4 regions of the Streptomyces sp. NPDC004667 genome follow, and region 1 is predicted to be linked to each of the others. Evidence: riboswitches for the same ligand, from Rfam matches in the RefSeq annotation. Region 1 holds a riboswitch; each other region holds the start of a gene.

Region 1 (5,004 bases):
CTCCGGCACCACCCCGAAGATGATCCAGAAGGAGACCCAGGTCCGGGTCATCGGCTACGGCGCGATGCTCACCGAGTCCTTCGTCGCGATCATGGCCGTGATCGCCGCGTGCATCATCGAGCCCGGCCTGTTCTTCGCGGTCAACTCCCCCGCCGGGGTCATCGGCACCACCGTCCAGACCGCCTCCGAGGCCGTCACCCACTTCGGCTTCGCCATCACCCCGGACGCCCTCGCGCAGGCCGCGAAGGACGTGGAGGAGGCGAGCCTGCTGTCCCGTACGGGTGGTGCGCCGACCTTCGCACTCGGGATGTCGGAGATCTTCTCCTCCGTCATCGGCGGAGCCGGCATGAAGGCGTTCTGGTACCACTTCGCCATCATGTTCGAGGCCCTCTTCATCCTGACCACGGTCGACGCGGGTACCCGCGTCGGGCGGTTCATGCTCCAGGACACCCTCGGCAACGTGCACAAGTCCTTCAAGGACGTCAGCTGGAAGCCTGGCGTCTGGCTGGCCAGCGCGATCGTGGTCGGCGGCTGGGGCTACTTCCTGTGGGTCGGAGTGAAGGACCCGCTGGGCGGCATCAACCAGCTCTTCCCGCTGTTCGGGATCGCGAACCAGCTGCTCGCCGCGGTGGCCCTGGCCGTCTGCACCACGCTGCTGGTGAAGTCGGGACGGCTCAAGTGGGCCTGGGTCACCGGGGTCCCGCTCGCCTGGGACGTGGCCGTCACCCTCACCGCGAGTTACCAGAAGATCTTCTCCGATGACGTGAAGGTCGGCTTCTTCGCCCAGCGCGACAAGTACCAGACCGGCATCGACGCGGGGAAGGTGCTGCCGCCCGCCAAGACCATGGACGACATGCACACCGTGGTCACCAACGCCACGGTCGACGGCGTCTTGTCGGTGCTGTTCGCCGTCCTGATCCTGATCGTGCTGGCCGACGCCGCCCGGACCTGCCTCAAGGCCGTCGCCGACCCGGGCTCCGTGCGGCTCTCCGAGGTGCCGTGGACCGAGTCGAAGATCGTCGCCCCGGCCGGCCTGCTGGCCTCCGCCGAGGAGAAGGCCGAGCTCGCGGCGGCCGGCCTCGACTCCGGCGGCGGCCGGGTCAAGGAGCCCGCGGCATGAGCGGGGTCCGCTCGGCGCTGGCCAAGGCGCGGTTCTACGTCCGGGAGTTCTCCGGCGAGGGCGCGTACGACCGCTACGTCGCCCACGCCCGCTCCCACGACCCGGACGCCGAGGTCATGACCCGGCGCGCCTTCGAGCGGGCCCGCACCGACGCCCGCGAGGCGGACCCCCGCGAGGGCTTCCGCTGCTGCTGAACCGCTGCCGCACGCACGAAGGGCCCCGCCGGACACCCGGCGGGGCCCTTCGGCGTACTCAGCGCACCCAGTCCTTGAGGGGCTCACTCGGAAAGGCGAACCCGACGGGCTCGGGCAGCTCGACGTCCTTACCGAAGGGAACAGTGCGCACCGTCTCGTACAGCATCCCGTTGGGATCGCTGTGGACGTGCACCAGGCAGTTGTCCCGATCGATGAGGAGGTACACGGGGATGCCGGTAGCCGCGTACGCACGGGGCTTCGCCTTGCGATCGCGTTCGTCGGTGTCGGAGTCATACGACGTGACCTCGACGACCATCAGGACAGGAGCCGGGTCGGCCCACTCCCCCTGTCCTTCGAATGCGCCGTCCGGCGCGAGGGACGCGTCCGGGCGCGCCCGGCCCGAACGGTACTGGTCGATCTTCAGGCCGCGTTCCACGTGGAGCCAGACCTCCGGCCTGTGCTGCATGCAGATGCGGGACAGCCACACGACGATCCGGTCGTGATCTCCGTCGGGCACTGCCTTGACCCCCAGCTTTCCGTCGATGAACTCCAGCCGCAGCCCCTCCACCTCTCTGGCGGCTATACGCGCGAGGATCTCGAACTCCTCGGTCAGCATCTGGGGACGGTCGGTCATCACGGTCACGCCTCGCTCGCCTTCCTCGACGGTGCTGGTTCGACGATAGCGCCGGGCACCGTCACGCGTGGCGCACACTCGACGGCATGGACATCGAGATCAGGGCGGCCCTGCCCGTCGAGTACGAGCGGCTCGGGGAGATCACCGGCCGGGCCTACACCGGAGACGGGCTGCTCGACCTGAACGAGGACGACCACTACCTGAACGTCCTGCGCGACGTCGCCGGCCGGGCCGGCCACGGGGAGGTGATCGTCGCGGCCCGGGACGGCGAGGTACTCGGAGGAGTGACGTTCGCCGCACCCGGAAGCCCCCTCGCCGACATCGCGGGCCCCCACGAGGCCGAGTTCCGGATGCTGGCCGTGGCCGCCGAGGCGCGCGGGGCGGGGGTCGGGGAGGCCCTGGTGCGGGCCTGCGTCGACCGGGCGCGGGCCCTGGACGGGGTGACGGCGCTGGTGCTGTCCACCCAGCCCGCCATGCGGGGCGCGCAGCGGATCTACGCCCGCCTGGGTTTCGTACGCACTCCCGAGCGGGACTGGGCGCCGATCCCCGCGCTGACCCTGCTCACGTACCGGCTGGAGCTGTAACACCACGCTCAGCAAGGGGCCGACACAACATGTGGGGGGTCACGCATCGGGGCGCCCCCACATGTATGCTCATCCTCGCTGTCGCCGCAGGGGAATCCGGTGTGAATCCGGAACTGTCCCGCAACGGTATGACGTGCACCCATTGGTGCATTCCGCAAGTCCGAGGACCTGCCGGCAGCGCGCCCGGATCGACCGAACCGGGTAGAGACACGTCCGGGCCTCGCGGTTGGGCCGGTGGACGCCATGCGGCACGTCGCGCCTTCCCGTGCGCCCGCATGCGCCCGCCCGCGCCCCCGCCGATGACCGGGCCGAGCGAGGGAGAGCTCCCGCCGTGACCATCGCGCCTTCCGCACCGCGCGCCGAGTCCACTTCTGGCGACACCACCGAAGGCCCGGGGGCCGCGCTGCTGCGTACTCTCACCGAGCTGACCGTCGACCTCCCCGACACCGACCCGGGCCGGGTCGCCGCCGCCGCCCTGCGCGGGCGCAGCGCCCTCGCGGACGAGGCCGAGCTGCGGGGGCTGGCCACCGAGGCCGCCGCGGGCCTGATCTCCGAGGACCCGGCGTACTCCCGCCTCGCCGCCCGCCTGCTCACGCTGGCCGTCGCCGACGAGGCCGCGGGCCAGGGCTCGGGCTCCTTCGCCGAGTCCGTCGCCGTCGGCCACCGCGAGGGCCTGATCGCGGACCGCACCGCCGAGTTCGTCGCCCTCCACGCGGCCCGCCTGAACTCCCTGGTCGAGCACGCGCTCGCCGAGGGCGCGGACGACCGCTTCGGCTTCTTCGGTCTGCGCACCCTGCACAGCCGCTACCTGCTGCGCCACCCGATCACCCGTCAGGTGATCGAGACCCCGCAGTACTTCATGCTGCGCGTGGCCTGCGGCCTCGCCGAGAACGACACCGTCCAGGCCGTCGAGGAAGTCGCCTCCCTCTACCGGCTGATGAGCCGCCTGGACTACCTGCCGTCCTCCCCCACGCTCTTCAACTCCGGCACCCGCCACCCGCAGATGTCCTCCTGCTACCTGCTGGACTCCCCGCTGGACGAGCTGGACTCGATCTACGACCGCTACCACCAGGTCGCCCGCCTCTCCAAGCACGCCGGCGGCATCGGTCTGTCGTACTCGCGCATCCGCGCCCGCGGCTCCCTGATCCGCGGCACCAACGGCCACTCCAACGGCATCGTGCCATTCCTGAAGACCCTCGACGCCTCCGTCGCCGCCGTGAACCAGGGCGGCCGCCGCAAGGGCGCCGCCGCCGTCTACCTGGAGACCTGGCACGCGGACATCGAGGAGTTCCTGGAGCTCCGCGACAACACCGGTGAGGACCAGCGCCGCACCCACAACCTGAACCTGGCCCACTGGGTGCCGGACGAGTTCATGCGCCGCGTGAACGCCGACGCCGACTGGTCGCTGTTCTCCCCGGCCGACGTCCCCGAGCTGGTGGACCTGTGGGGCGACGAGTTCGACGCCGCCTACCGCAAGGCCGAGGCGTCGGGCCTGGCCCGCAAGACCATGCCCGCCCGCGACCTGTACGGCCGGATGATGCGCACCCTCGCGCAGACCGGCCAGGGCTGGATGACCTTCAAGGACGCCTCCAACCGCACGGCGAACCAGACCGCCGAGCCGGGCACGGTCGTCCACTCCTCCAACCTCTGCACCGAGATCATCGAGGTCACCAACGACGGCGAGACGGCCGTCTGCAACCTCGGCTCGGTCAACATGGGCGCCTTCGTGGTGGACGGGGACATCGACTGGGAGCGCCTGGACGAGACCGTCCGCACGGCCGTGACCTTCCTCGACCGCGTGGTGGACATCAACTTCTACCCGACCGAGCAGGCGGGCCGCTCCAACTCCCGCTGGCGGCCGGTGGGCCTGGGCGCGATGGGCCTCCAGGACGTCTTCTTCAAGCTGAAGATGCCCTTCGACTCCCCCGAGGCGAAGGCCCTGTCCACCAAGCTCTCCGAGCGCATCATGCTGGCCGCCTACGAGGCCTCCTGCGACCTCGCCGAGCGCAGCGGCCCCCTCCCGGCCTGGGAGCAGACCCGCACCGCCCGCGGCGTGCTGCACCCCGACCACTTCGACGTCGAGCTGAACTGGCCGGAGCGCTGGGACGCCCTGCGCGCCCGCATCGCGAAGACCGGCATGCGCAACTCGCTCCTGCTGGCCATCGCCCCGACGGCGACGATCGCCTCCATCGCGGGCGTGTACGAGTGCATCGAGCCGCAGGTCTCCAACCTCTTCAAGCGCGAGACCCTGTCGGGCGAGTTCCTCCAGGTCAACGGCTACCTGGTGGAGGAGCTCAAGCAGCTGGGCGTCTGGGACGCGCAGACCCGCGAGGCGCTGCGCGACTCCTCGGGTTCCGTCCAGGGCTTCGGCTGGATCCCGGCCGAGGTGCGCGAGCTGTACCGCACGGCGTGGGAGATCCCGCAGCGCGGCCTGATCGACATGGCGGCGGCCCGTACCCCGTTCCTGGACCA
Region 2 (5,004 bases), on a different contig from region 1:
AGCCCCGGCCCCAGACCCGACCCCGAGCGCCAGCCCCGGCCCCAGCCCCAGCCCCGGCGCGGCCCTGACCGGGTCTGCCACGGCCGGGCGGGGCGCACCTCGACCCGCCCCGTCCGAGCCCGCAGGAGGCGGGGGCGTCACGCCCGGCCGACGCGCCCCCTCGGCACGGGACGTGAACGTGCGTCAGGGCCCGGCCGTTCCGCCCGGTGCGTGTCGCCGTCGTGCGGCGGGCGGTTCCGGGGGGAGATAGACGATGCTGGGGGCGCCCGTGGTCGGGTGGGTGCCGATGCGCGTGCGGACACCATAGACCTCGGCCAGCAGGTCCTCCGTCAGCACGTCGCCCGGCACCCCCGCCGCGACCACCCGGCCGCCCGCCAGGACGTACAGCCGGTCGCAGAAGGAGGCCGCCAGGTTGAGGTCGTGCAGGACCAGCAGGCTCGTCGTGGGCAGGCCGCTCACCAGGTCCAGGACCTCCAGCTGGTAGCGGATGTCGAGGTGGTTGGTCGGCTCGTCCAGGGCGAGGAGGCCCGTTTCCTGGACGAGGGCGCGGGCGACGAGCGCGCGCTGGCGTTCCCCGCCGGACAGTTCCTCGAAGCGCCGAGCCGCGAAGGCGGCCGCGCCGACCGTCTCCAGGGCCCTGTCGACGCGCAGTGCGTCCCCCGGGCCGTCCTGTTCCCAGAACCGCTTGTGCGGGCTGCGCCCCATGGCGACGGCCTCCCGGACCGTCAGGCCCAGGGCGCCGGCGCCGTCCTGGGGAACGGCAGCCACCTTCCGGGCCCGCTCCTTGACGCTCATCGGGCCCGCGTCCTCCCCGTCGAGGAGCACGCGGCCGGCGGTGGGCCGCAGCGTGCCGTAGACGCAACGCAGCAGTGTGGTCTTGCCGCTGCCGTTCGGCCCGACCACGGCGACCGTCTCCCCCGGCCGGGCGGTCAGGTCGACTCCGCGCAGCAGCGGCTGCCCGTCGATCTCGTAACGCACGGCCTCGACGGTGAGTTCCACCGGACTCCCCGTCATCCGCCCACCACCCCCTCGCCGCGGCCGGACCTGCGCAGCATCCACAGGAAGAACGGCCCTCCCACCAGTGCGGTGACCACGCCGACCGGTATCTCCTCGGGCGCGGCCGCCGTACGGGCCAGCAGGTCGGCCAGCGTCAGGAACACGGCCCCGCCCAGAGCGGCGACGGGCAGCAGGGCGCGGTGCCCGGCGCCCACCACCATCCGGGCGGCGTGCGGAACCATCAGCCCGACGAAGCCGATCGCCCCGCTGGAGGCCACCAGCACCCCGATCACGAGGGAGGTGAGCACGAACGCGGCGGCCCGGAACCGGCCGGTGTCCAACCCGAGGGTGTGCGCGCCCTCCTCCCCCGCGAGCAGCAGGTCGAGGGGCCGGGCCAGGGTGACGAGCACACCGGTCCCGACGAACAGCGCGGCCGCGGGCAGGGCCAGTTCGTCCCAGCGGGCCCCGCCCAGGCCGCCCAGCGTCCAGAACAGCACGGAGCGCATCTGGTCGGGGCTCGCGGACAGTACGAGCACCAGGCTGGTCAGCGCGGAGAGCACGTACTGCACGGCGACTCCGGCCAGGATCAGCCGGCCGGTGGTCATGGTGCCGCCGCGCCGGGCCAGGGCGTAGACGGTGACGAGCGCGGCCATCGACCCGGCGAACGCGGCGAGCGGCACCCCGGCCCCGCCCAGGAAGCCGACGGCGCCCGCACCGGCGGCCGTACCGAAGACGATGACGAGCACGGCCCCGGCGGAGGCGCCCGAGGAGGCGCCGAGCAGGAAGGGGTCGGCGAGCGGGTTGCGCACGAGGGCCTGGAGCACCGCGCCGGCGACCGCGAGTCCGGCGCCGACGACCGCACCGAGCAGGACGCGCGGCATGCGGACGTCCCACACGATGGAGGCGAAGGCTCCGCCCCGCGCGCCCGGTCCGGCGAGGACCAGGTCGAGGACCTTGCCGGGGGCGATCCGTACGGGGCCCAGGGCGAGCCCCGCCACCGCCGACGCCGCCAGCGCGGCGGCGAGGAGCAGGAGGACGGTGGCGGTCCGGCCGCGGGTCACGCGGCGTCGGGGTGCAGTTGGCGGCCCAGGGACTCGACGGCGTCGGCGACGCGGACGCCGAGCACGGCGGAGGAGAGCGGCAGCACGACGAACCGCCGGTTCTTGACCGCGGGAACCTCCGCCAGCGCCGGGTCGTTCAACAGGCGCTGCTTCTTGGACTCCACGGTGGTGCCGCCGTAGTCGTAGATGAGGACGACCTCGGGCTTGCGCTCGATGACCTTCTCCCAGGACACGTCGCCGAAGGTGTCGTCGAGGTCGGCGAAGACGTTCGTGCCTCCGGCGAGGGTGACGATTTCGTTGCCGATGCCCTTGCCACCCGAGGTGAAGGCGGAGCCCTCACCGGAGTCGTAGACGAAGACGGGCGGCCTCGGCGCGTCCTTCAGCCGCGCGGTGACGGCGTCGACGCGGCGTTGCTCGTCCTCGACGAGGGCCGCGCCGCGTTCGGGCACGCCGAAGGTCCGGGCGACCTCGGTGATCTCGGTCTTCAGCTGGGCGAGGCCGACCGGGCCCCGGGTGCAGTACTCCACGCTCAGCCGGGAGCCGATGCCGGACCGGGCCAGCCCTTCACGGTCCCGGCCCTGGCCCTTGTCGAAGGCGCTGGCGTAACCGCCGTACACGAAGTCGGGGTCGGCTCCGAGGAGCACCTCCTTGGAGGGGTATTCGCCGGCCAGCACCTTGATCTTGTCGTAGGCGGGCCGGTAGGCGGGGAGCACGGAGTCGTCGAGATAGGCCGTGCCGACCATCCGGTCCTGCAGTCCGAGGGCCAGCATGATCTCGGTGGCGTGCTGGTTCATCGTGACGGCCCGCTCGGGCGGGGCCTGGTAGGTGCTGGTGACACCGCAGTTGGTGACGGTGTACGGGAACCCGGGCGCGGGCCGCGCTCCGGGGCCGGGCCGGACCGCACCGGCGGGTCCGTCGGCCGGCCCGCCGCACGCGGCGAGGGGAACCAGGAAGGCGAGGGCGGCGATTGAGCGCAGGGTTGCGCGGGAACGCGACATGGCGAGGCCTCTCCGGGGGATCCTCGTCCCCGGTCGAAGTGAAGAGGCGGCGCGTCAGTGTCTGACTCCCGGGGCCCGCGGGTCGGCGGAACTCCGGTCACAGTGGCGGGACCGCACCGGATTCGCACCGGTTTCCTGTCCTGCGCCGCCCGGGACAACCCGCACAAGTGTGCCAGATGCCGCCTTTGCCTCGAACGGGGGTCCACAGATCCAACGCGGCCGACCGCCACCGGGGTCGGCGCACGAACGCCCGGGGACGACAGGAGTCGCTCCTACCACCGGGGCGGACGTTCCACTTTCCGCAATCCGCCCTGTCATATGCCTACCGTCGCCCCCACCTGCGGGTCTACGGTGCTGCCACCGGACCCTCCCGGGCCGGCGCCCCTCCCGGCTCCCCACGGGAGGGGCGCCGCGTGCCCGGTGCACAGACATCGGCGGTCCACGTCCCGGACCCGCCGGCGGGTCGGAGTGCGCTGTTCCGGGTCAGGCCCCGTTGTCAGTGGTGGCGGATAGCGTGGGCGCATCATCCGCGAGCAGTTCCTGACTTGCGGGGACGCTGCGGGCTGCAGCTGCACGGCCCCGCCCCGCCGGGCCCTTCAGGGCACGAGAGACCGGCGGGGCGGAGCACCGTCAGGCCTCGGGCGACCGTAGCCGCCGCACGTCGGGGCACTCCTCGTCCACGGCCCGCCGCAACACCACGAGGCCGCCGTTCGCTTGGCTTGCCGCGGCCGGATCTCAGGCCGCGGCTACGACAGTTGCCCGCAGCCACTCGCGCAACAGGGCCTGGTACTCGTCGGAGCCCGCCTGCCCGACCGCGACGAGCGCGCGGATCCGCTCGTTCAGCTCGGCGGCGCGGTCTTCGGCAGGGGTCGGGATCATGTCGCACAGGATATCGGGCCCCACCCGCCATCCGGTCCGCGCTCTCATAAGCCGGCCCGCATGATCCGTACCGTCGTGCTCGACGTCGGCGAGACCCTCACCCGCGACGACCGCCACCGGGCCGGCTGGGCCGACTGGCTCGGCGTCCCCAGGCACACCCTGTCCGGGCTGGTCGGCGCCGTCGTCGTCGACGGCCGCGACAACGCCGACGCGATTCGCCTGCTCCGCCCGGACATCGACGTCGCGGCCGAGTACGCCGCCCGGGAGGCCGCCGGACGCGGCGAACGGCTCGACGAGACCGACCTGTACGTCGGCGACCACCCCGCCAACGACGTCTTCCCCGCGGCGGCCGTCGGCCTGCTGACCGCGCACCTCCGCCGCGGCCCGTGGGGCCACTGGTGGGCTGACGACGAAACCGTCCGGCAGGTCGCCGACTACTCCATCGACTCCCTGTTCGACCTGCCCGACCTGCCCGGCCTGCCCGGCCTGCCCGGCCTCGTCAACCCCGGCCGCCGGGGCGGCAGTCACGGCTGACGCTCCTGAAACACAGCGAACGCCCAGCGGGAGAAAGTTCCCGCTGGGCGTTCGTCGGTGTTCGTGAAGGTGAGTCTTGCAGGGGCGGCAGGATTCGAACCTGCGGCCTACGGTTTTGGAGACCGTTGCTCTGACCAGCTGAGCTACACCCCTTTGGTGGGACCAACCATGACACGGCAGGTCGCGAAGATCCACTGAATTCGGGTGTCGACTCGGGGAAAGTTCGCGGCGGCCCGGCGGGAACCTTCCCCCGCGCTCCCGAACCCAACAGGCCCAGCAGGCGAAAACGGTCACAAGTTACCTCGACGCGTGTAGTGACTTGGCAGGCATTCGACAGTAGAACTTGTTCTCACTCCGTCGAGAGTGAGGAAGATCAAATGAGTGACAAAAGCCTGCACAGCAAGGTGTCCAAGGGCGTGTCACGCCGCGGCTTCATTACCGGAACCGGTTCCATTCTTGGAGCCATGGCCCTGGCGGTCAACACCGTCCCGGCCCGAGCGGAAAGCGCCACCGGGGCGGCCGCCGCGAACGCGCCG
Region 3 (5,004 bases), on a different contig from region 1:
TCGTGCCCGTCACTGGGATGCCCGTCGGCCAGCGCCCGTACGAAGTCCTGCAGGGGCAGGGAGGCGTGCGCGGCGGCGAGCTCGGCCAGTGCGTCCAGGCTCTCGTCGATGGGGCGGCCGGGGTGTTCGACGAGGCCGTCGGTGAACAGGACCACCGTGGTGCCGGGGGGCAGCGGGTGGGTGTGGTCCGGGCGCCGCTGCTCGCTGTCGACGTTCAGTGGCAGTCCGGGTTCGCCGAAGAGGTAGCGGGGCCGGGCTCCGGGAGTGATCAGCAGCGGGGGGACATGGCCCGCGGTGCTCCAGAGCATCCTCCAGCCGCCCCCCGCGGGTTCGATGCGCGCCAGGCCGGTGGTGGTGACCGGGTTGTCGGTGATGGCCTGCAGGGTCCGGTCGAGCTGGGTGAGGACCGCGCTGGGCGGACCGCCCAGTTCGAACAGCAGGGAGCGCAGCATGTTGCGGGTGGAGGCCATGACCGCGGCCGCGTGCAGATCGTGGCCGACCACGTCGCCGATGACGAGCGCCACGGCGCCGTCGGGCAGGGGGATGGCGTCGTACCAGTCCCCGCCGAGGGGGTTGGGCTCGGCGGCGGGCCGGTAGATGGCGGCGGCGGTGAAGGGTCCCAGGTCGGGCAGCGTGGGCAGCAGGAGCCGCTGGAACTGTTCGGAAGAGGCCCGGACCCGTTCGAGGAGGCGGACGTTGTCGATCGCGATGCCGGCGGCGCCGGCGAGGGCGACGACCATGTTCTCGTCGTGGGCGTCGAAGGCCCGCCCGTCACTGCGCTCGGACAGGTAGAGGTCTCCGTAGGTCTCGCCGCGGACGCTGATGGCGACGCCGAGGAGCGTGCTCATCCGTGGGTGGCCGGGCGGGAACCCGACCGAGGACGGATGGGCGGAGATGTCGTCCACCCGCAGCGGCTCGGGGTGGCGGATCAGGTATCCGAGTACGCCCAGGCCACGGGGGAACCCGACGTCGGCCAGGACCGCCCGTTCCTCCTCGGAGAGGCCGACTGCGATGAACCGCGCCAGCCGCTCGCCTGATTCGTCCAGTACGCCCAGTGCCCCGAAGCGGGCGCCGACCAGCTCCATGGCGGTGGTCACGATGCGGTTCAGCACCGCCGGCAGCTCCACCTCCCGGGTGATGGCCACCACCGCGCCCAGCAGGCCCTCGATCCGGGCCCGCGCCGCGGCCAGGGCCTGCAGCCGCTCTTCGATCCGGCCCAGCTCGGCTTCCAGACGCAGCAACGGGTCGGATTTGGGCGGTCGCCCGGCCCGCTCCCACTCCCTGCCGCCCGCCATCACGATCGCCCGGTGGACCGGGACACGGACGTCTGCTCCCGCCCACCGCACCGGGCGCCGGACGCCACCGCGGCGGCATGCGCGCGAGCCGGTGCTCTTCCCGCGTCCCCGGTGCCCGCCCGGTGCTCGCGCCGGATCCGGTCATCACGCCGCTCAAGCGATCGGTACACCCACGGACTCCTGACACGACCGTGCAACGGCCCACAGGATGGCCCGCCGACGGCGCGGCACCGGGTATTGCGCCGAAGGCGGCATGTCGCACGCGATCGGCGTGCTCGCGCCCCGCCGTGTCTCGTTTCACCATCCGGATGATGGACGGGACTCGCCGCTGGGCGATCTTCCGTCCTAGGGTGGCCGGTGCAGCTGGTTCGCCCCGTCCGCCAGGCGGGATGCGTCGTAAGAGGGAACCCGGTGGGAATCCGGGACTGCCCCGCAGCGGTGAGCGGGAACGACCGCCGTCATACGCACTGGGACCGGACAACGGTCCTGGGAAGCGACGGCCAGTAGGTGCCCGCCGGGAGACCGGCAGGCGTGCCCGCGAGTCCGAAGACCTGCCCGTTGCCCGCACGCGGACGTATTCCGCGGGCGGATGTCCCGGTGACCTCGTGGGCGGGTCGGCGTACACGGCGAGCGGCGCGTGCGGTGTTCTCTTCCCGCAACGCGTACCGCGCGTTCTGTCGTCCCTTCGCGTCCGCGTCCCGTCTCCGGGATGTTCTGGACACATCTCGCGAAGGAGAGTTCCGTGACAGCGAAGCACGCGGCAGCGGCAGCACGAGCCACCGTGTACGGCTACCCCCGTCAGGGTCAGAACCGCGAACTGAAGAAGGCCGTCGAGGGCTACTGGAAGGGCCGCGTCACCGCCGACGCCCTCCGGCAGACCGCGGCCGACCTCCGCCGCACGAACTGGCGGCAGCTGACCGAGGCAGGCATCCACGAGGTGCCGACCGGCGATTTCTCGTACTACGACCACGTCCTGGACACCAGTGTGATGGTCGGCGCCGTCCCCGGGCGGCACCGGACGGCGGTCGCCGCCGACGCCCTCGACGGCCTCTTCGCGATGGCCCGCGGCACCCGGGACGTCGCCCCGCTCGAAATGACCAAGTGGTTCGACACGAACTACCACTACCTGGTCCCCGAGCTCGGCCCCGACACCGACTTCACCGCCGACTCCACGAAGCAGGTCGCCGAGCTGAAGGAGGCCCTCACGCTCGGACACACGGCCCGCCCCGTCCTCGTCGGCCCCGTCACCTACCTCCTGCTGGCCAAGCCCGCCCCGGGCGTGGCCGCCGACTTCCGGCCGATCACCCTGCTCGACCGGCTGCTGCCCGTCTACGCCCGGGTCCTCGCCGATCTGCGCGCCGCCGGCGCCGAGTGGGTCCAGCTGGACGAACCGGCCCTGGTCCAGGACCGCACCCCGGCCGACCTGAACGCCGCCGCCCGCGCCTACCGCGAGCTGGGGGCGGCCATCGACCGCCCGAAGCTGCTGGTCGCCTCGTACTTCGGCCGGCTCGGCGGCGCCCTCCAGGTGCTCGCCGCCGCCCCCGTCGAGGGCCTCGCGCTGGACTTCACCGACGCCGGCGCCGCGAACCTCGCCGACCTCGCGGCCGTCGGCGGACTGCCCGGCAAGCGGCTCGTGGCGGGGGTGGTCAACGGCCGCAACATCTGGATCAACGACTACCGGAAGTCCCTGGCCACCCTCGGGACCCTGCTGGGCCTCGCCGGCCGGGTCGACGTCGCCGCCTCCTGCTCGCTGCTGCACGTCCCGCTGGACGCCTCGGCCGAGCGTGACATCGACCCACAGATCCGGCGCTGGCTCGCCTTCGCCCGGCAGAAGACCGCCGAGATCACCACCCTCGCCCGCGGCCTCGCCCAGGGCACCGACACGATCGCCGCCGAACTCGCCGCGAACCGGGCCGACCTGGCTTCCCGCGCGGCCTCCGCCCTCACCCACGACCCCTCCGTCCGGGCCCGGACCGCCGCCATCGGCGACGCCGACGCGCGCCGGGCACAGCCCTACGCGCAGCGCACCGCCGCCCAGCGCGCCCACCTGGGCCTGCCGCTCCTGCCGACGACCACCATCGGCTCGTTCCCGCAGACCGACGAGCTGCGCCTCGCCCGCGCCGACCTGCGGGCCGGCCGGATCGACACGGCCGGCTACGAGGAGCGGATCAAGGACGAGATCCGCCGGGTCCTCTCCTTCCAGGAGGCGGCCGGGATCGACGTCCTGGTGCACGGCGAACCCGAACGAAACGACATGGTGCAGTACTTCGCCGAGCAGCTCACCGGCTACGTCGCCACCCGGCACGGCTGGGTGCAGTCCTACGGCACCCGCTACGTCCGCCCGCCGGTCCTGGCCGGGGACGTCTCCCGCCCCGCGCCGATGACCGTGCGCTGGACCTCGTACGCCCAGTCGCGGACGGCCAAGCCGGTCAAGGGCATGCTGACCGGCCCGGTCACCATGCTCGCCTGGTCCTTCGTACGCGACGACCAGCCCCTCGGGGACACCGCCCGCCAGGTGGCCCTCGCCCTGCGCGACGAGGTGAACGACCTGGAGGCCATCGGCACCTCCGTCATCCAGGTCGACGAGCCGGCCCTGCGCGAGACCCTCCCGCTGCGGGCCGCCGACCACGCGGAGTACCTCGCCTGGGCCACCGAGTCCTTCCGGCTCACCACCAGCGGTGTCCGGCCGGACACCCAGATCCACACCCACATGTGCTACGCGGAGTTCGGCGACATCGTCCAGGCCATCGACGACCTCGACGCCGACGTCATCAGCCTGGAGGCCGCCCGTTCCCACATGCAGGTCGCCGACGAGCTGGCCGCGCACGGCTACCCCCGCGAGGCCGGTCCCGGCGTCTGGGACATCCACTCCCCGCGCGTTCCCGGCGCCGAGGAGGCGGCCGCGCTGCTCCGCAAGGGACTCGCGGCCATCCCGGCCGAACGGCTCTGGGTCAACCCCGACTGCGGCCTGAAGACCCGCGGCTGGCCCGAAACCCGCGCCTCCCTGGAGAACCTCGTCGCGGCCGCGCGTGAGGTCCGAGCGAATCTCACGACCGACGGCTCCTGATCCGGTGGGTCCGGGGCGGACACCCGTCGGGTGTCCGCCCCGGCCCTGCCCTGCCCCCACGCTCAAGGAACAAGGCGAGCCCGGACCCTGCCTACTCGGCTTCCCCCGGCCCGGCCGCCTCGCCGGCGGGCAGGAGGTGGGCGGTCCACTTCTCTTCGATGCGGCCGTACTTCCACGTCACCAGGGCGAGGATCCAGGTGACGAAGAACAGGCCGACGATGACGAAGCCGATGGTGTTCAGGTCGAGACCGCCGGCCCAGTCCCAGAACGGGCCGTGCAGGTCGAGCTTCTCGGCGAGGAGGCCGAGGATCTCGACGGTGCCGATGATCAGGGCGACGGCGACCGACAGCCCGGTGATGGTGAGGTTGTAGTAGACCTTGCGGACCGGCTTGGAGAAGGCCCAGCCGTAGGCGAAGTTCATGAACGAGCCGTCGATGGTGTCGAGCAGGGACATCCCCGCGGCGAAGAGGACCGGCAGGCAGAGGATCGCGTACCAGGGCAGTCCGGATGCGGCGCCGGAACCGGCGAGGACGAGCAGGGCGATCTCGGTGGCGGTGTCGAAGCCGAGGCCGAAGAGGAGTCCGAGCGGGTACATCTGCCACGGCTTGGTGATCGACTTCATGGTGCGGCCGAGGAGCCGGT
Region 4 (5,004 bases), on a different contig from region 1:
GCGGCGTGGCCCTCGGTGCGCAGGAGGACGTGGTCGCGGTCTTCAGGGGCTTCGTGGCTCATCGCAGGGTCTCCGTGAGTCCGCGCGCGACGATGACGCGCATGACCTCGTTCGTGCCTTCCAGGATCTGGTGGACCCGCAGGTCGCGGACGATCTTCTCGATGCCGTACTCGCTGAGGTACCCGTATCCGCCGTGCAGCTGGAGGGCCGCGTCGGCCACCGCGTACCCGGTGTCGGTGGCGAACCGCTTGGCCATCGCGCACAGGCGCGGGGCCAGAGGGTCGCCGCTGTCCAGGGACTCGGCGGCCTGCCGCACCAGCGCCCGGGCGGCGGCGAGTTCGGTGGCCATGTCGGCCAGCCGGAACTGGAGCGCCTGAGCGTCCAGGAGTCGGCTGCCGAAGGCCTCGCGGTCGGCCAGGTAGGACAGCGAGCGGTCGAGGGCGCTCTGCGCCCCGCCGAGGGAACAGGCGGCGATGCCGAGCCGGCCGCCGTTGAGGCCGTTCATGGCGATGCGGAAGCCATCGCCTTCCGCGCCGAGCCGCCGGTCGGCAGGAATGCGAACACCGTCGAGGACCACCTGACGGGTCGGCTGGGCGTTCCAGCCCATCTTGCGCTCGTTGGGACCGAAGGAGACTCCCGGGTCCTCGCGCTCGACGACGAAGGCGGAGATCCCGCCCGGTCCGGGTTCGCCGGTCCGGGCCATGACCACGTAGACGTCCGAGGCGCCGGCACCGGAGATGAACTGCTTGACCCCGGTGAGCACGTAGTGGTCGCCGTGGCGTTCGGCGCGGGTGCGCAGCGCGGCGGCGTCCGAGCCCGCGCCCGGTTCGGTCAGGCAGTAGCTGCCCAGGGTCGCCGCGGAGCAGAGGCCGGGCAGCCGGCGGGTGCGCTGGGCGTCGTCTCCGTAGCGGTCGATCATCCAGGCGACCATGTTGTGGATGGAGAGGTAGCCCGCGATGGACGGACAGCCGGTCGCGAGGGTCTCGAAGACGAGGACGCCGTCGCTGCGGGAGAGGCCGGAGCCGCCGTGTTGCTCGCTTACGTACACGCCGGCGAGGCCGAGTGCGGCCGCCCGGCGGATGACGTCGACGGGGAAGTGCTTGTCCTGGTCCCAGGCCACGGCATGGGGGGCCAGCTGCTCCTGCGCGAAGTCGAGGGTGACCTCGGTCAGCGCGAGCTGGTCCTCGGTGAGGGTGGTGGTCACGGCGGTCACCCCATCGTGGGGATGGTGAAGCTCGCGCCTTCCTTGACCCCGGAGGGCCAGCGCGAGGTGACGGTCTTGGTACGGGTGTGGAAGCGGATCGAGTCCGGGCCGTGCTGGTTGAGGTCGCCGAAGCCGGAGCGCTTCCAGCCGCCGAAGGTGTGGTAGGCCACGGGCACCGGGATGGGGACGTTGACGCCGACCATGCCGGTGTTGACCCGCCGGGTGAACTCGCGGGCGGTGTCCCCGTCCCGGGTGAAGATCGCCACGCCGTTGCCGTACGGGTGCTCGCTCGGCAGGCGCAGTGCCTCCTCGAAGTCGGCGGCGCGGACCACCGTCAGGACGGGGCCGAAGATCTCCTCGCGGTAGACGCGCATCTGCGGGGAGACGCGGTCGAAGAGGGTGGCTCCGGCGAAGAAGCCGTTCTCGTGGCCGGGGAGGGTGAAGTCACGCCCGTCGACGACCAGTTCGGCCCCTTCGTTGACGCCGATGTCGACGTAGCGGCGGACCCGGTCGAGGGCGTCCTGGCTGACCAGAGGACCGAAGTCCGCGTCCGGGTCGTCGGAGCGCCCGATCTTCAAGGTGGCGATGCGGTCCTTGAGTGCGGCCACCAGGCGGTCCGCCGTCTCCTCGCCCACGGGCACGGCCACGGAGATCGCCATGCAGCGCTCGCCCGCCGAGCCGTAGCCCGCGCCGATCAGGGCGTCCACGGCCTGGTCGAGGTCCGCGTCGGGCATCACGATCATGTGGTTCTTGGCCCCGCCGAAGCACTGGGCGCGCTTGCCGTGCGCGGCGGCCGTGGCGTAGATGTGCGCGGCGATCGGCGTGGAGCCGACGAAGCCGAGCGCCTGGACGCGGGGGTCTTCCAGGAGGGTGTCGACGGCCTCCTTACCGCCGTTGACGACGTTCAGCACGCCCGGCGGCAGCCCCGCCTCCAGGAACAGCTCCGCCAGGCGCAGCGGTACGGACGGATCGCGCTCGGAGGGCTTGAGGATGAACGCGTTTCCGCAGGCCAGGGCCGGTGCGGCCTGCCAGAGCGGAATCATGGCGGGGAAGTTGAACGGGGTGATGCCCGCGACGACGCCGAGGGGGCTGCGCAGGGAGTGCACGTCGATGCCGGTGCCGGCGTTGTCGGTGAACTCGCCCTTGAGGAGGTGGGGGATCCCGGCGGCGAACTCGACCACTTCCAGGCCGCGTTGGAGGTCGCCGTGGGCGTCGGCGACGGTCTTGCCGTGCTCGGCGGACAACAGCCGTGCCAGATCGTCCCGTTCGCCCTCGACCAGCTGGAGGAAGCGCAGCAGGACGCGGGCGCGCCGCTGGGGGTTCCACTGACCCCAGGCGGCCTGCGCCTGCTCGGCGTCGGCGACGGCGGCCTCGGTGTCGGCGCGCCCGGCCAGCGGGACCCGGGCCTGGACGGCGCCGGTGTTGGGGTCGTACACGTCGGCGAAGAGCCCGGAGGTGCCGGTGGTGTGCTTTCCGCCGATGAAATGGGTGAGTTCGCGGACCATGGGTGCCTGCTCTCGTCAGGTGAGATCCGAGGGATGGCAGGGCCGACTCGCGGGCGGGCCCGATGGGGCACGCCGCGGGGAGGGCCGTGGGACTACGAGCGCGCCAGATCGGTGTGCGCGCGCTCCGCCGGATCACCAGGGTCGTGGGTACAAACCGGTGCCATGCGTGTCTGCTCCATCCTCGTGGACAACACGGAACATCCGCGGCCGGTATCCTGACTCCCGGATCCCCGCGCGCCGCCCGCCTTCCCGACAGACCTCGTCAGTGGCGTGTGGATGGCAGCACACTCCCCGGTCACAGTGGCGGGACCGTGCCGGATTCACACCGGCTTCCCTGCACCGCGGACCTTGTGCCACGAACATATAGTTGGACGTCCTAGTAAGTCCAGACCCACCGCTCGGGCGGCCCTGGAGTCACGCGCGGTCGCGGGCCACGGGGTACGGGACGAAGGTGCTGCTGTTCTCGTCGACCGCGAGCGTGCGGCCCAGGGGCGGGACGGCGCGCTGCGGGCAGTCGAGACGTTCGCACAGCCTGCAGCCCATGCCGATGGGAGTGGCGGCCGAGGCGTTGTCCAGGTCGAGGCCGTCGGAGTACACGAGCCGCGACGCGTGGCGGATCTCGCAGCCGAGGCCGATGGCGAAGGTCTTGCCGGGTTCGCCCCAGCCGCCGCGGTGGCGGGTGACGGCGCGCGCGGTCCACAGGTGGCGCTGCCCGTCGGGCATGGCGGCGATCTGTACGTGGATGCGGCCGGGGGCGGCGAAGGCCTCGTAGACGTTCCACAGCGGGCAGGTGCCGCCGGCCCGGGAGAAGTGGAACCCGGTGGCGGACTGCCGCTTGGACATGTTTCCGGCCCGGTCCACGCGGACGAAGGAGAACGGCACCCCGCGCAACCTGGCGCGCTGCAGGGTGCTCAGGCGGTGGCAGACGGTCTCGTAACCGATGCCGAAGTGGTCGGTGAGGCGTTCGATGTCGTAGCGGAATTCCTCGGCGGCGGTGTGGAAGGCGCGGTACGGGAGGACCAGGGCGGCCGCGAAGTAGTTGGCGATGCCGATCCGGGCCAGGGCGTGGGCGGGGGAGCCGGGCTCGAAGTCCTCGGCGGCCAGCCGGTCCAGCTCGTCGCCGTACTCCAGCAGGGCGAGCTGCGTGGCCATCCGGAACGCCTGCTGGCCGGGCCGGAGCCGGCCGGACAGGTGCAGGACGCGCGTGCGGGCGTCGAAGCGGTGGAGTCGGTCCGCGTCGGGGGCGGGGCGGGCCCCGTGCCGGTCGGCGTCGGGGGCGGGGCGGATCCCGTGCCGGTCGGCGTCGGGGGCGGGGCGGATCCCGTGCCGGTCCGCGTCGGGGGCGAGGCGGATCCCGTGCCGGTCGCCGAGGCGGTTCGAAAGCGCCCGGACGACCTCGCCGGTGCGGATGCCGACCTCCCGGGCCAGGTCCTCGGCGGCGAGGTCGGTGTCGTGCAGGTAGTTCCGGCGCCGGTAGAAGAACTCGCGGATCTCCTCGTGGGGTGAGCGCGGAGCGGCCGGGTCGCCGCCGCGTCCGTCCGCGGTGTCCGCGAGCCGCTCGGTCAGCAGCTGGGCGCGTCGGCCGAGGTCCAGCAGGACGGAGGCGACGGCGGGCATCCGGGTGGCGAGTTCGGCCAGGTCGGAGGGGGAGACGCGGGCCTCGGCGACCTCGCCCGCCAGGGCCTCGCGCAGATCGGCGACGAGGCGGCCCGTGTCGCGTTCCGAGAAGAAGCCGGGGTCCACGCCGAAGGCCTCGGTGAGCCGCAGCAGGACGGGCACGGTGAGCGGCCGGGAGTCGTGCTCCATCTGGTTCAGATAGCTCGGCGAGATGGCCAGTACCCGCGCCAGGTCCGCCTGGCTCATCCGGCGCTCCTCGCGCAGCCGCCGCAACCGCGCTCCCGCGTACGTCTTGCCCACCCCTGACCCCCCTCGGCCTCGTTCCGGGTTCAGCGTACGCACGGATCCGCCGTTGCAGACCCTTCGCAACCTTGGCAAAACCGCCGCCGAAGATTCGCAGAAATTGGCAGCCGTCCCTGATTGATGGCACTGCGTGCCGCTGTCAGAGTCTGTCCTGCGGCCGCCGGACCCCGGCAGCCGAGGCGGACACTCCGGGCCCGACTCGCGCCCTGACGTCGGAAATCCCGGCCGTCCGGACTCGGTTGACCTGCGGCATTGCTCAGATCCGCCCTCCGGGTCCGGCGGCCACGACCTCAGATCACGGCACAGAGTGCCAACAACCTGTCGCGAAGGACGGGCGCGTTGGCAGGCGAAGCGACACAGGGAGACGGTGACGGT

Evidence for each region. Region 1 has a riboswitch for cobalamin ahead of ABZW32_RS05390 (ribonucleoside-diphosphate reductase subunit alpha). Riboswitches for the same ligand answer to the same signal wherever they lie in the genome.
Region 2: it holds a riboswitch for cobalamin, as region 1 does, so the genes downstream of both, ABZW32_RS26175 (ABC transporter substrate-binding protein) here and ABZW32_RS05390 (ribonucleoside-diphosphate reductase subunit alpha) in region 1, are expected to answer to the same signal.
Region 3: it holds a riboswitch for cobalamin, as region 1 does, so the genes downstream of both, metE (5-methyltetrahydropteroyltriglutamate--homocysteine S-methyltransferase) here and ABZW32_RS05390 (ribonucleoside-diphosphate reductase subunit alpha) in region 1, are expected to answer to the same signal.
Region 4: it holds a riboswitch for cobalamin, as region 1 does, so the genes downstream of both, ABZW32_RS12130 (CoA-acylating methylmalonate-semialdehyde dehydrogenase) here and ABZW32_RS05390 (ribonucleoside-diphosphate reductase subunit alpha) in region 1, are expected to answer to the same signal.

The regions. Positions count from the first base shown of each region.
Region 1 is NZ_JBEXKC010000006.1:82,550-87,553, reverse strand. Features, by position in the region: gene ABZW32_RS05410 (carbon starvation CstA family protein) at 1-1,120, shown strand, start outside; gene ABZW32_RS05405 (YbdD/YjiX family protein) at 1,117-1,314, shown strand; gene ABZW32_RS05400 (Uma2 family endonuclease) at 1,373-1,957, opposite strand; gene ABZW32_RS05395 (GNAT family N-acetyltransferase) at 2,035-2,532, shown strand; cobalamin riboswitch at 2,595-2,723, shown strand; gene ABZW32_RS05390 (ribonucleoside-diphosphate reductase subunit alpha) at 2,864-5,004, shown strand, end outside.
Region 2 is NZ_JBEXKC010000053.1:41,466-46,469, forward strand. Features, by position in the region: gene ABZW32_RS26165 (ABC transporter ATP-binding protein) at 184-1,014, opposite strand; gene ABZW32_RS26170 (iron ABC transporter permease) at 1,011-2,057, opposite strand; gene ABZW32_RS26175 (ABC transporter substrate-binding protein) at 2,054-3,055, opposite strand; cobalamin riboswitch at 3,090-3,233, opposite strand; gene ABZW32_RS26180 (hypothetical protein) at 3,791-3,934, opposite strand; gene ABZW32_RS26185 (hypothetical protein) at 3,995-4,468, shown strand; tRNA gene ABZW32_RS26190 (tRNA-Trp) at 4,548-4,621, opposite strand; gene ABZW32_RS26195 (GMC oxidoreductase) at 4,846-5,004, shown strand, end outside.
Region 3 is NZ_JBEXKC010000016.1:92,193-97,196, forward strand. Features, by position in the region: gene ABZW32_RS12170 (GAF domain-containing SpoIIE family protein phosphatase) at 1-1,241, opposite strand, end outside; cobalamin riboswitch at 1,693-1,848, shown strand; gene metE (5-methyltetrahydropteroyltriglutamate--homocysteine S-methyltransferase) at 2,038-4,362, shown strand; gene ABZW32_RS12180 (HoxN/HupN/NixA family nickel/cobalt transporter) at 4,454-5,004, opposite strand, start outside.
Region 4 is NZ_JBEXKC010000016.1:81,777-86,780, reverse strand. Features, by position in the region: gene ABZW32_RS12140 (enoyl-CoA hydratase/isomerase family protein) at 1-62, opposite strand, end outside; gene ABZW32_RS12135 (acyl-CoA dehydrogenase family protein) at 59-1,213, opposite strand; gene ABZW32_RS12130 (CoA-acylating methylmalonate-semialdehyde dehydrogenase) at 1,210-2,709, opposite strand; cobalamin riboswitch at 2,897-3,082, opposite strand; gene ABZW32_RS12125 (short-chain fatty acyl-CoA regulator family protein) at 3,124-4,626, opposite strand.